One region of the Pseudomonas sp. SMV7 genome, then DNA from elsewhere that is predicted to be linked to it. Evidence: riboswitches for the same ligand, from Rfam matches in the RefSeq annotation. Region 1 holds a riboswitch; each other region holds the start of a gene.
The links. Region 1 has a riboswitch for cobalamin ahead of ACLEJP_RS02815 (CbtB domain-containing protein). Riboswitches for the same ligand answer to the same signal wherever they lie in the genome.

Region 1 (4,273 bases):
CGGTGCCAGCGTACTGTGCATGGTTTTCCTGAGCGCCTCGATTGCGGCACAGGAGTAGTCGTAGCGCTTTTGCAGATAGGCGGGGGTCAGCAAGGTCTGGCTGGTCATGGACATAGGCTCGGGAAAAGCCCAAGGTTACCCACGCCGTCCTGCGCAACGCTGTCTGGAAAACTATCCCGCCGGTTGCTGCAACAGGAATGCCTGCACGGCATCGGCACAAGCCTCGGGATGTTCCTGCATGAAGCAGTGCCCACCGGCAACCTGCCTGCTGGTCACCCGAGCATTGAGCGCTGCCAGGCGGTTGACCGAATGGGGCACGAAGGGGTACGTATGCTCACCATACAAGACCTGTGTGGGTGTACAGATCGCCGCCAGGCTGGCCCAGAGACGCCGGGGGAACGAGCTGAATATTTCCACTTCGCGGCTGGGCCGGCACTTGAGTACCACCGCCTCGCCGCAATCACCAATGGCATGCTCGACATACGCTTGCAGCGCTGCATCAGTCCACCCCTTGAAGATGCCGCGGCCCTGCAGCGAAGCCAGCGCTGTCTCTCGATCGGGCCAGTGGCTGCGGCGGCTGGCAGCCTTGCGTGCAAGGCCGTGGCGCCGGTGCAGGCCAAGCAATGCAGCCGCGCCCATTACCCCGAGCATGCGCCGGCTGAACAACACCGGATCAAGCAGCACGGCACGGCTGAACAGGTGCGGTTCACTGGCCAGGATCAAGCCGGTGAGCACGCCCCCGAAGCTGTGCCCCACGGCAAACCGCGGTACCTCGCCATACTCGCCGCGCCCGGCGCTGAAGGCTTCCAGCGCCAACGCGGCGGTACGATTCCAGCCGCGAAATGCCCCACCATGGTCGCTGTCGCCATGGCCCTGGACATCGCTGAGCCACAGGTCGAAATGTTCACCCAGACGCATCAGCAAGGGCTGGTAGGTCAGGCAGCAAAAGCCGTTGCCGTGCAAGAAATGCAGCAGCGGCCGGCCACTGGCCGGGGTTCGCCAGCCACGCAGGGTGAAGCCTTCAGCGCATTCGTGTGACCAGGGAATCAACTGCATCGGTTTGGCGTGCTCGCAGGCTCAGGAAAACGCCGATTCTACAAACAGCAGCGGGTACAGTGAAATCACCAGCAGCAAGGCCATCAGGACATTGAACAGCATCAGCCAGCGCGGGTTCTGCAACAGGTTGCGCAGGGCGCTGCCGAACATCACCCACACGCCGACGCTGGGCAGGTTGACCAGGGCGAACAGGGCGGCAATCACGATCACGTTGGCCACATAGCCCTGCGCCGGCGTGTAGGTGGTAATGGCTCCCACTGCCATCACCCAGGCCTTGGGGTTGACCCACTGGAACGCCGCAGCTCCCCAGAAGCCCAGCGGTTTGCGGGCGGCGGACGAGGCCGTGCCGACCGGCCCGGAGGTGGCGATCTTCCAGGCCAGGTACAGCAGGTAGGCTGCGCCGCTGTAGCGCAGTACCGTGTACAGCGCCGGCCAGGCCTTGAACACCTCGCCCAGGCCCAGGCCTACGGCCAGCACCATCACCATGAAACCGACGCTGATGCCCATGGCATGGGGAATCGAGCGGCGCACACCGAAGTTCACCCCCGAGGCCAGCAGCATGGTGTTGTTGGGCCCCGGGGTGATCGAGGACACGAAGGCGAACAGCACAAAGGCGGTCAGCAGGTCGGCAGAGGCAAGCATGGCGGGCATTCCATTTTCTTCATGGGTGCTGTCACACTAACGGAGTCGCCTTGCCGGCGACTGGTACAGTTTTAGAAAAATACGTAGATACACATTACTGTACCGACCAAAAGCGCCCAAGGAAGCCTTCGCCATGACCGTCACCATTCGCCCTGCCGTCCCCACTGATGCCGCGCAGATCCTGGCCTTCATCACCGAGCTGGCCGAGTATGAACGCGCCCGTCACGAGGTGGTCGCCAGTATTGCCGATATCGAGCACAGCCTGTTCGGCGCGGGCAGCACAGTGCACAGCCTGATCTGCGAGCGTGACGGCCGGGCCATCGGTTTTGCCGTGTATTTCTACAGTTACTCGACCTGGCTCGGGCGCAACGGCATCTACCTCGAAGACCTGTACGTGACCCCGGAGCAGCGCGGCGACGGCGCCGGCCGGCAATTGCTGCGGCACATTGCCCGCGAAGCGGTGGCCAACCAGTGCGGACGGCTCGAATGGAGCGTGCTGGACTGGAACGAGCCGGCGATAGGCTTCTACCAGTCGCTGGGGGCCGAAGCACAGGACGAGTGGGTGCGCTACCGGCTGGACGGCGACAAGCTGGCCGCATTCGCGCGCGGTTGAACCAGCCCTTTGCACATTGACGCCACGCTCAACCCATGCTCTTCTTACACCTCGCGTTCAGGTGCCCCCCTTGGGGTGAAACGGGAAACCGGTGCGTCACAGGCCCTCGAGCAGGGCCGGACAAAGCCGGTGCTGCCCCCGCAACGGTAAGCGAGCGAAGCGTCAATACCACTGTGCCCGTAGGCGAGCATGGGAAGGTGATGCTTTCCAGGAGCCCGGCTCCTCCTCGCAAGCCCGGAGACCGGCCTGGCGTTCATGAACACCCCGCGGTGGGCGGGCGCTGTTGCATCCCCCTGGGCAGTCACGCCCGGGGCTGCCGCGCTTGCCCGTTGCCCCAAAAAGCAGAGGAACGCGTCATGCCCGTCACCAGTGCCAAACCACACAGCATTACCACCCCGGTCACCCTCAGCCAGCGTGTCGTCATCGCCGTCGGCGCCAGCCTGTTGGGCCTGTGCCTGGTGTACTTCGCCGGCTTTTCCCACATCGAGGCCGTGCACAACGCGGCCCACGACACCCGCCACAGCGCCGCCTTCCCCTGCCACTGAGTACGCCTGATGATCATGCGCATTGCCCGCACGGCGGGTTTCAGCGGGCTGCTTGCGGCCTTGTTGCTGACCCTGTTGCAAAGCTTCTGGGTCGCCCCGCTGATTCTCGAGGCGGAAACCTACGAGTCGGCGGTACCAGCGGCTCACCACGAGCATGGCAGCGAGGTGCCAGCCCATGAGCACGACGCCGAAGCCTGGTCACCGCAAGACGGCTGGCAACGGGTACTGTCGACCACCGGCGGCAACCTGGTGGTCGCGGTCGGCTTCGCCCTGATCCTCGCCGCCCTGTACAGCCTGCGCGAACCGCGGCGTATCGGCAGCGGTGCACTGTGGGGCCTGGCCGGCTTCGCCGTGTTCTGCCTGGCCCCTACCCTGGGCCTGCCGCCGGAACTGCCAGGTACCGCTGCCGCCGACCTGGGGCAACGTCAGGCCTGGTGGGTCGGCACGGCGAGCGCTACCGCCGCGGGCCTGGCCTTGCTGGTGTTCGCCCGCCACTGGCTGCTGAAAGTGCTGGGCACCGCGCTGCTGGTGATCCCGCATGTGCTTGGCGCGCCACAACCCGAGGTCCATGCAAGCCTTGCCCCCGAAGCACTGGCAAACCAGTTCAAGCTGGCCTCCTGGCTGACCAATGCCGCCTTCTGGCTGGCCCTGGGCATGCTCAGCGCCTGGCTGTTCCGCCGCACCCGCCAGGCCTGATGCAGGCTTTTTTCGCCGGCTTCGGCTGCCGCCGGGGTTGCCCGGCGGATGCCCTGGAAGCACTGCTGCGCCAGGCTTTGAACAACCAGGGCCTGGCGCTTGCCGACCTGCATGGCATCGCCAGTGTCAGCCTCAAGGCCGACGAGCCCGGCCTGCACCAGCTGGCCGAACGCCTTGCGGTGCCGCTGGTGCTGTACCCTACCCTGCAACTGCAAGCCTACGAGGCGCTGCTCAGCCACCGCTCTGCTGCCGCCCATGCCCACAGCGGCTGCTGGGGGGTCGCAGAAAGCGCAGCGTTGGCCCTGGCCAGCGAGCGCCTGGGCACCGCCAGGTTGCTGCTGACCCGCCAGGTCCTGGGGCCGGCCACCCTCGCCCTGGCCGGTTGAACGTTCCACCGCAACTTCCTGCAAGGACTATCATGACGGTCTATTTTATCGGCGCCGGGCCCGGCGACCCGGAACTGATCACGATCAAGGGGCAACGGCTGATCCGCCAGTGCCAGGTGATCATCTATGCCGGCTCGCTGGTGCCTGCTGCGGTGCTCGAAGGCCACCAGGCCGAAACCGTGATCAACAGCGCCGAACTGCACCTGGAACAGATCATCGCGGCCATGCGCAATGCGCACGAGCAAGGCCATGACGTCGCCCGGGTACACAGTGGCGACCCCAGCCTGTACGGTGCCATCGGCGAGCAGATCCGCCACCTGCAGGCACTGGGCATC
Region 2 (4,273 bases), 120 kb from region 1:
TGATGGTGGACTGGCTTTTACGCAGCTTGCGCGCTGCCGCGGAGAACGAACCCAGCGATGCGGCTTCGACAAAGGCGAGTAGAGCTTCGGGTGAGTAGCGCATGGTATTGATAAAACCGATGGTAGCTATGTCGCGAGTATCAGTTTTAACAAAGAAAATGGGAAGCACGACTCAAGCAATATGATGGGCTTTGCCATGAAAAACGTTTCCTTCATTGAACGCCTGGTTCATGCCGTTGGTTACGAAGTGTTCGCCGTGCTGCTGTGTGCGCCGCTGTTGTCCTGGATCATGGGCAAGTCGCTGGCAACGACCGGGCTGCTGGCGGTGATGCTGTCGCTGGTCGCGATGCTGTGGAACATGGTCTACAACGCGCTGGTCGATCGCCATGTACGGCTTGAGCGAATCCACTGGACGGCCCGCGCACGGTTTGCGCACGGCCTGGGTTTCGAGGCGGGGCTGGTGGTCTGGTGCCTGCCGCTGGCGGCGTGGATGCTGGATATTTCCCTGGTGCAGGCGTTCATGGTGGAGCTGGGCTTCTTCGTGATCATCCTGCCTTACACCGTGCTGTACAACTGGGTGTTCGACAAGGCGCGGCACCTGTTTCTGCAGCGCCGTGCTGAACAAGTCAGCAGCCCGACACGAGCCCTGTAGCAGCGCGCACGTTCCATGGATGCAAGTAAAAACGGGGCATGCCATCGCTGGCATGCCCCGTTTCATTCCACCAAGGCGCCTCAGGCGACTTTGACGATCCAGCCTGCCGGTGCTTCGATATCACCGCTCTGGATACCGGTCAGCTCGTTGTAGAGCTTCTGGGTAACCGGGCCGACCTTTTCCAGGTCATGGAACACGTGCAGCTTGCCGTTGTACTCGATGCCGCCGATCGGGGTAATCACCGCAGCAGTACCGCAGGCGCCCGCTTCGACGAAACGGTCCAGCTTGTTGATTTCGACATCGCCTTCGATCACGGTCAGGCCCAGGCGCGATTGCGCCAGTTCCATCAGCGACAGGCGGGTGATGCCCGGCAACACCGAGGCCGATTTCGGGGTGACGAACTCGTTGTTGGCGGTGATGCCGAAGAAGTTGGCCGAACCGACTTCCTCGATCTTGGTGTGGGTCAGCGGGTCGAGGTAGATCGCGTCGGCAAAGTTGGCCTTCTTCGCTTCAGCGCCCGGCTGCAGGCTGGCGGCGTAGTTGCCACCGACCTTGGCCGCGCCAGTGCCTTGCGGGGCCGCGCGGTCAAAGCTGGAAATCTGGAAGTTGTGCGGCTTCATGCCACCCTTGAAGTACGAGCCAACCGGGATGGCGAAGATCGAGAAGATGAACTCGGGGGCGGTGCGCACGCCAATGTTGTCACCGGTGCCGATCACGAACGGGCGCAGGTAGAGGGCGCCTTTGCCGTGTGGCGGGACGAACTTCTCGTTGGCCTTGACCACTTGCTTGCACGCCTCGATGAACACATCGGTCGGCACCTGCGGCATCAGCAGGCGGGCGCAGCTGCGTTGCATGCGCGCGGCGTTCTGGTCCGGGCGGAACAGGTTGATCGAACCGTCCTTGCAGCGGTAGGCCTTGAGGCCTTCGAAGCATTGCTGGCCGTAGTGCAGGGCCGTGGAGCCTTCACTGATGTGCAGCACGTTGTCTTCAGTCAGGGTGCCTTTGTCCCACTCGCCATTGCGCCATACGGACAGGTAGCGTTTGTCGGTCTTGATGTAGTCGAAACCCAGCTTGTCCCAGTTAATGCTTTCGTTGCTCATGACACCCTCATTGTCTTGCAAGTGCCCAATCGATCGGGCTGCTGTTATATGCGCACCACGCCACCATAATACATCCGCGGCAGATCGGGAACGGCCAGTCACGAAACTCCCTGCTGGCGAAGGTCATTCAGCGCCTGGGGGACCGAGCGCTGAACATATCGAGGCAAGCCCCGGCGGCAATGGTTGACCACCCGACAAGCACTGCGTAGCCTTGCCACTTCGAGGTTCTTCGGCCTGGCCGAAGCTAAGACGGGAACGCGGTACAAGCCGCGGCTGCCCCCGCAACTGTAAGCACCGACAACGGATCGACACAGCCACTGCGCCAGCGCGCGGGAAGGCGTCGTCCTGCCAGCCTGCCGCAGCGGCGTGCAACTGGAGTGGTGCGAGCCAGGAGACCTGCCTCGTCACGTTTTCGACTTTCAACCGGGCGGGGTGATCCGGTGGCGAACACGCCCGGCCGGCCTGGCCTGGGGCTGTCGTCCTGCATGCCCGCGCCAATCTGCCAAGGGCAATGCGACATGAAAACACTGGCCAAGCTTCCCGTCACCATCGTCACCGGCTTCCTCGGCTCGGGCAAGACCACCTTGCTGCGCCACATGCTCGACAATGCCCAGGGCCGCCGCATCGCGGTGATCGTCAACGAGTTCGGCGAGCTGGGCATCGACGGTGAAATCCTCAAGCAATGCAGCATCGGTTGCACCGAGGAGGAAGCCAGCGGCCGGGTCTACGAACTGGCCAACGGCTGCCTGTGCTGCACCGTGCAGGAAGAGTTCTTCCCAGTCATGCGCGAGCTGGTGGCACGCCGTGGCGACCTCGACCACATCCTCATCGAAACCAGCGGCCTGGCCCTGCCCAAGCCACTGGTGCAAGCGTTCCAGTGGCCGGAAATCCGCAATGCCTGCACCGTCGATGCGGTGATTACCGTGGTCGACAGCCCGGCGGTGGCCGCCGGCACCTTTGCCGCCTACCCGGAGCAGGTCGATGCCCAGCGCAAGCTCGACCCCAACCTCGACCACGAGTCGCCGCTGCACGAACTGTTCGCCGACCAGCTGGCCAGCGCCGACCTGGTGGTACTGAACAAGGCCGACCTGATCGACGCTGCGGGCCTGGCCAAGGTCCGGGCCGAAGTGGCCGAAGAGCTGCCTGCAGCGGTCAAGGTGATCGAGGCCAGCAGCGGCCAGTTGCCACTGGACGTGCTGTTGGGCGTGGGCGCCGAAGCCGAGGCACACATCGATGGCCGCCGTACCCACCACGACGCGCACCATGACGGCGATGACCATGACGAGCATGACCACGACGCCTTCGATTCGATCTCGATCGACTTGCCAGAGGCCGACGAAAGCCTGCTGCTCGATGCCCTGACCCAACTGGTGGGTGACTTCGGCATCCTCCGTGCCAAAGGCTTCGCCGCCATCCCGGGCAAGCCGATGCGCTTGCTCGTGCAAGGCGTGGGTACCCGTTTCGACAAGCACTTCGACCGCGCCTGGCGTGCCGACGAGCCACGCATCACCCGCCTGGTGCTGATCGGCCAGGACCTTGACGCCGCCCGTCTGGAAGCGCGCCTGCGCCAGGCCCTGGGCGCCTGACCCCATGCACCTGCTGCGGACCCAGCCCGGCGGCTTCGTGCCGGATGACAGCATTGCCGACCTTGGCCAGACCCCCGCCGAGCTGGTGATCCTCTGCAGCGGCGATTCGCACCTGGCATTGCTCGCCGATACCGCCGAGCTGTTGCCCGAGGATTTCCCCAGCCTGCGCCTGGCCAACCCGATGCAGGTGCAGAACCATGCCTCGGTCGACTTGTACGTCGACCAGGTGCTGCGCCATGCCAAGCTCATCCTGGTGTCGCTGCACGGTGGCGTGGGCTACTGGCGCTATGGCGTCGAGCAACTGGTCGAACTGGCCGCGCGGGGCGTGCAGCTGATCCTGGTGCCGGGCGATGATCGCCCGGACCCGGAGCTGACCCGCCTGGGCAGCGTCAGCGACGAGCAGGCCGAGCGCCTCTGGCATTACCTGCGCCAGGGCGGCAAGGCCAACGCCATCAACCTGTTCAACTGCCTGGCCAGCCAGTGGCTGGGCCGCGATTATGCCTGGGACGAGCCGCAGCCGTTGCCACGCACCGCGGTGTATCACCCGGCCCGGGGCAGTGCCACGTTGCAGGACTGGTACCCGCAGTGGCACCCCGAGCAGCCGGTGGCACCGCTGCTGTTCTACCGCTCGCACCTGCAGGCGGCCAATACCGCGTTCATCGACGTGTTCTGCCAGCGGCTGCAGGCCGCCGGGCTCAACCCGCTGCCGATCGCCGTGGCCAGCCTCAAGGAAAGCGCTTGCCTGGAACAGGTCGAAGCCTGGCTGGACGAGGTTGGCGCCGAGGTACTGGTCAATACCACCGGCTTTGCCCTGTCCAGTCCCGAGCGGCCCAACTTGCGCCCGTTCCGCCGCGACATCCCGGTACTCCAGGCCATTTGCGCCCAGGATAACCAGCCCGGCTGGGAAGCCAGCGAGCAGGGCCTGGGTGCGCGCG
Region 3 (4,273 bases), 480 kb from region 1:
TGGCCCTGCAGTTCAACTCGGTGGTTGCCAGCAACGAGGTGGCGGTGGCGCTGTGGCACAAGCTCGGTTTCGAAACCGTTGGCCGTTTGCCCAAGGCCTACCGCCATGCCAGCCTCGGCCTGGTGGACTGCCTGGTGATGTACAAGTGGCTCGCTGATGAACCGGTGGTGGAAAAACCGCCGCTGCTGATCGGGCGCAAGAATATCGAGGCGCGGGTGTCGCGGCGACGCGGGCGCTAAGCGTTTCTTTCAGAACTGGGCTTTTCGCGGGCACGCCCGCTCCCGCAACTATCGCGCAGCTCGCCAGGCCGGCGCTGTAGCTGTGGGAGCGGGCGTGCCCGCGAAAAGGCCGGCACAGGCAAAAAGCGCTACCAACCGGGAATTTTTAGTTATAAGATAACGTTTCATTTGACATTCATTCCTAGCAGCGACCCGCCATGACCAGCGCCAGTGCCACCCCCACCCTGCTCACCCAGCGCCTGCAGAGCATCGATGCCCTGCGCGGCCTGGTGATCCTGTTCATGCTCCTCGACCACGTGCGCGAGACCTTTTTCCTGCATCGCCAGGTCAGCGACCCGATGGCCATCGACACCACCGAGCCCGCGCTGTTCTTCAGCCGCACCCTGGCCCACCTGTGCGCCCCGGTGTTCGTCCTGCTGACCGGCCTGTCGGCCTGGCTGTATGGCGAGAAGCACCAGGGCCGTGGCGATGTCTCGGCATTCCTGTTCAAGCGCGGGCTGTTCCTGGTGGTGCTGGAGTTCACCCTGGTCAACTTCGCCTGGACCTTCCAGCTGCCACCAAGTGTCATCTACCTGCAGGTGATCTGGGCCATCGGCATCAGCATGATCGCCCTGTCGCTGCTGGTGTGGCTGCCACGTGGCGCGCTGATCGGCCTGGGCGCGACCCTCGTCGCCGGGCATAACCTGCTCGACACTGTGCACTTCGACGCCGGATCTGCCCTGCATGTACCTTGGGCGATCCTGCATGATCGCGGCTGGCTGGAGGTCTCCGACAGCCTGCGCCTGCGCACCTCCTACCCGGTATTGCCGTGGATAGGCGTGATCGCCCTGGGCTATGGCCTGGGCCCTTGGTTCGCCCGTGGCAGCGATAACACTCAGCGCCAACAACGCTTGCTGCTGGCCGGCCTGGCCGCGTTGCTGGGCTTTGTCGTGCTGCGCCTGTTCAACGGCTACGGCGAGGCCCCATGGGGCGTTTACCCCACGTTTACGCAAACCCTCATGAGTTTCTTCAACATCACCAAGTACCCGCCCTCGCTACTGTTCCTGGCACTCACCCTGGGTTGTGGCCTGTTGTTGCTGCGCACCTTCGAACGCGCCGGCCAGGCGCGCTGGCTCAATGGCCTGGCGGTATTCGGCGCGGCGCCGATGTTCTTCTACCTGCTGCACCTGTATGTGCTCAAGCTGCTGTACCTGGCCAGCGTGGCGCTGTACGGCCGCAACCAGGGTGACTACTTCGGTTTCGATGGCATCAGTGCCGTATGGCTGGGGGCGGTGCTGCTGGCGGGTTCACTGTACCTGCCGGTGCGCTGGTTCGCCCGCCTCAAGGCGCGGCGACGTGACATCGGCTGGCTGAAGTACTTGTGAAAAGCGTTTCACCCGGCGGCACGATGGTCTACCATGCCGGCCGCCGGTTTCCATCACGGAATCAATAGGGAATCCCGGGCCCAAGCAAACGGGCCAAACGGAACTGCCCCCGCAACTGTAGGTGCCGAGCCTGCTCCACCGATGCCACTGGGTCGCTGACCCGGGAAGGCCGGAGCCAGGCCATGACGCATCAGTCAGGAGACCTGCCGGCCTACATTCACCAACCGGCGGGGTGTCCGGGATTGGCCATCAGTGTTGCCCCTGCCGTCAGCGGGGGCCCGGCGATGCCTGTCCGTGCGTTCCTCACCCGCACTGTCCGATAGGAGATCGCCCAGCATGCTGCCCCGTTTCGCCACCCTGCTCGCCGGCCTCGGCCTCACTGGCCTGGCCCAGGCCGCAGCCACCCATTATCCGCTGACGATTGATAACTGCGGCCAGCCGCAGACTTTCGTCCAGGCCCCGCAACGCGCCGTCACCATTGGCCAGGCCAGCACTGAAATGCTCTACGCCCTGGGGCTGGGCGACCGGCTGGCAGGCACTTCGCTGTGGTTCAACAACGTACTGCCCGAGTACCAGGCACAGAACGCCAAGGTGCCGCGCCTGGCCGACAACGAGCCCAGCTTCGAGGCGGTGGTCGGCAAGCGTCCGCAACTGGTGGCAGTGCAGTTCGAATGGATGGTCGGTGCCCAGGGCGCGGTGGCCACCCGCGAACAGTTCGACGAGTTGAACATTCCCACCTACCTGCTGCCGTCGGACTGCGAAGGCAAGGACAACCAGGTCGGTGCCGACGGTACCCGCCTGCAGGCGTTCCAGGTCGACAGCATCTACAAGAGCATCAGCCAGCTGGCCGAGATCTTCGACGTACAGGCGCGCGGCAGTGCCCTCAACGCCGAGCTGAAAGGCCGCCTGGACAGTGCCAGGGCACAGCTGGCGGGCAAGGACCTGTCCAGCACCTCGGCGCTGTTCTGGTTTTCCAGCGCCGACCTGGGAATCGCACCCTATGTAGCGGGCCGCCAGGGCGTTGCCGATTTCATGCTGCGCACCCTCGGCGTGCGCAATGTGGTGACGTCCACCGAAGAATGGCCGACCGTAGGCTGGGAAACCCTGGCCAAGGCCAACCCCACCTGGCTGATCATCGCCCGCATGGACCGTCGCCGCTACCCCGCCGACGATTACCAGAAGAAGCTGGCGTTCCTGCATAGCGACCCGGTCACCCGCAACATGGAGGCGGTGCAGCGCAACCGCATCATCATCCTCGATGCCGACGCCATGCAGGCTGGCATTCGCCTGTTCAGCGGCCTGCAGACCTTGTCCGCCGCCTTCGCCAGCGGCAACGCAGGCCAGTGATGCTGCGCCTGTCATGCGCCGTCGCAATGGCCCTGGCAGCGCTGCTGCTGGCCGTGCTGGCCGGTACCGCCATCGGCGAGAGCGAACTGGCACCCGCTGTGGTCGCCCAGATCCTGGCCAACCAGCTGTGGCAGGCCGGCTACCCGGTCGACCCGATCGATGCAGGGATCGTCTGGAATTACCGCCTGACCCGTACCCTGGTTGCCGCGGCCTGCGGCGCCGGCCTGGCCACCTGCGGCGTGGTCCTCCAGGCGCTGTTGCGCAACCCGTTGGCCGAGCCCTACCTGCTGGGGTTGTCCGCCGGCGCCTCGACCGGTGCAGTGCTGGTCGGCTTGCTGGGCTTCGGTAGCCTGGCGCTGAGCATGTCCGCCGGCGCCTTCCTCGGCGCCCTGGCGGCGTTCGCCCTGGTGCTGGTACTGGCGCGCACGGCCGGCGGCGGCAGCGGCAACGCCCAGGTCATCCTTGCCGGAATCGCCGGCTCGCAACTGTTCAACGCCCTCACCGCGCTGCTGATTACCATGTCGGCCACTGCCGAGCAGGCACGCGGCATCCTGTTCTGGCTGCTGGGCAACCTCAGCGGCGTGCGTTGGCCTTCGGTGTGGCTGGCCGTGCCAGTGGCATTGTCCGGGCTGCTGGTGTGCCTGTGGCACCGCCGCCCACTGGATGCGTTCACCTTCGGTGCCGACTCCGCGGCATCGCTGGGCATACCGGTACGGCGTACCCAGTTGCTGCTGATCAGCTGCGCAGCCCTGGTCACCGCGGTCATGGTATCGATCGTCGGTGCCATCGGTTTCGTCGGGCTGGTGATTCCCCATGCGCTGCGCCTGCTGCTCGGCCCGGGGCACAGCCGCCTGCTGCCAGCCAGCGCACTGGGTGGCGCATTGTTCCTGATTGCCGCCGACATCCTGTCGCGCATCCTGATTCCTGGCCAGGTGATTCCCGTGGGAGTGGTTACCGCACTGATCGGCGCGCCGGTGTTCGCCTTGATCCTGGTCAGCCGTCGGGGGCGCCCATGACCGCCATGACCACTGTGGCCATTTCGCCCCTGAGTTGCCAGGGCCTGGGCCTGCAACTGGCTGGCAATGCCGTGTTGCGCGAGATAGACCTGCAGGTCGTCGCGGGCGAAACGCTGGGTATCGTCGGCCCCAACGGCTCCGGCAAGTCGTCATTGCTGAAGGTGCTTGCCGGGCTGCGCAAGCCAGGCAGCGGCAGCGTGCAGTTGCTGGGCGAACCACTGGCACAGTTGCCCCGCCGGCGTATAGCGCAGGCCCTGGCGCTGGTCGAACAACAGGCCGACACCCTCGATGCAATCAGCGTGTTCGA

Region 2: linked by a shared signal. The riboswitch ahead of cobW (cobalamin biosynthesis protein CobW) and the one ahead of ACLEJP_RS02815 (CbtB domain-containing protein) in region 1 are both predicted to bind cobalamin.
Region 3: linked by a shared signal. The riboswitch ahead of ACLEJP_RS00455 (ABC transporter substrate-binding protein) and the one ahead of ACLEJP_RS02815 (CbtB domain-containing protein) in region 1 are both predicted to bind cobalamin.

What each region holds. Positions count from the first base shown of each region.
Region 1 covers NZ_JBKGGT010000001.1:573,399-577,671, reverse strand. The annotation lists gene ACLEJP_RS02835 (hypothetical protein) at 1-108, opposite strand, end outside; gene ACLEJP_RS02830 (alpha/beta fold hydrolase) at 172-1,056, opposite strand; gene ACLEJP_RS02825 (LysE family translocator) at 1,078-1,707, opposite strand; gene ACLEJP_RS02820 (N-acetyltransferase family protein) at 1,832-2,311, shown strand; cobalamin riboswitch at 2,354-2,575, shown strand; gene ACLEJP_RS02815 (CbtB domain-containing protein) at 2,668-2,856, shown strand; gene ACLEJP_RS02810 (CbtA family protein) at 2,866-3,552, shown strand; gene ACLEJP_RS02805 (cobalamin biosynthesis protein) at 3,552-3,938, shown strand; gene cobM (precorrin-4 C(11)-methyltransferase) at 3,971-4,273, shown strand, end outside.
Region 2 covers NZ_JBKGGT010000001.1:455,968-460,240, forward strand. The annotation lists gene ACLEJP_RS02315 (LysR family transcriptional regulator) at 1-103, opposite strand, end outside; gene ACLEJP_RS02320 (multidrug/biocide efflux PACE transporter) at 197-652, shown strand; gene ACLEJP_RS02325 (branched-chain amino acid aminotransferase) at 733-1,752, opposite strand; cobalamin riboswitch at 1,958-2,170, shown strand; gene cobW (cobalamin biosynthesis protein CobW) at 2,271-3,338, shown strand; gene cobN (cobaltochelatase subunit CobN) at 3,343-4,273, shown strand, end outside.
Region 3 covers NZ_JBKGGT010000001.1:95,726-99,998, reverse strand. The annotation lists gene ACLEJP_RS00465 (N-acetyltransferase family protein) at 1-239, shown strand, start outside; gene ACLEJP_RS00460 (DUF1624 domain-containing protein) at 437-1,603, shown strand; cobalamin riboswitch at 1,631-1,828, shown strand; gene ACLEJP_RS00455 (ABC transporter substrate-binding protein) at 1,940-2,950, shown strand; gene ACLEJP_RS00450 (FecCD family ABC transporter permease) at 2,950-3,966, shown strand; gene ACLEJP_RS00445 (ABC transporter ATP-binding protein) at 3,963-4,273, shown strand, end outside.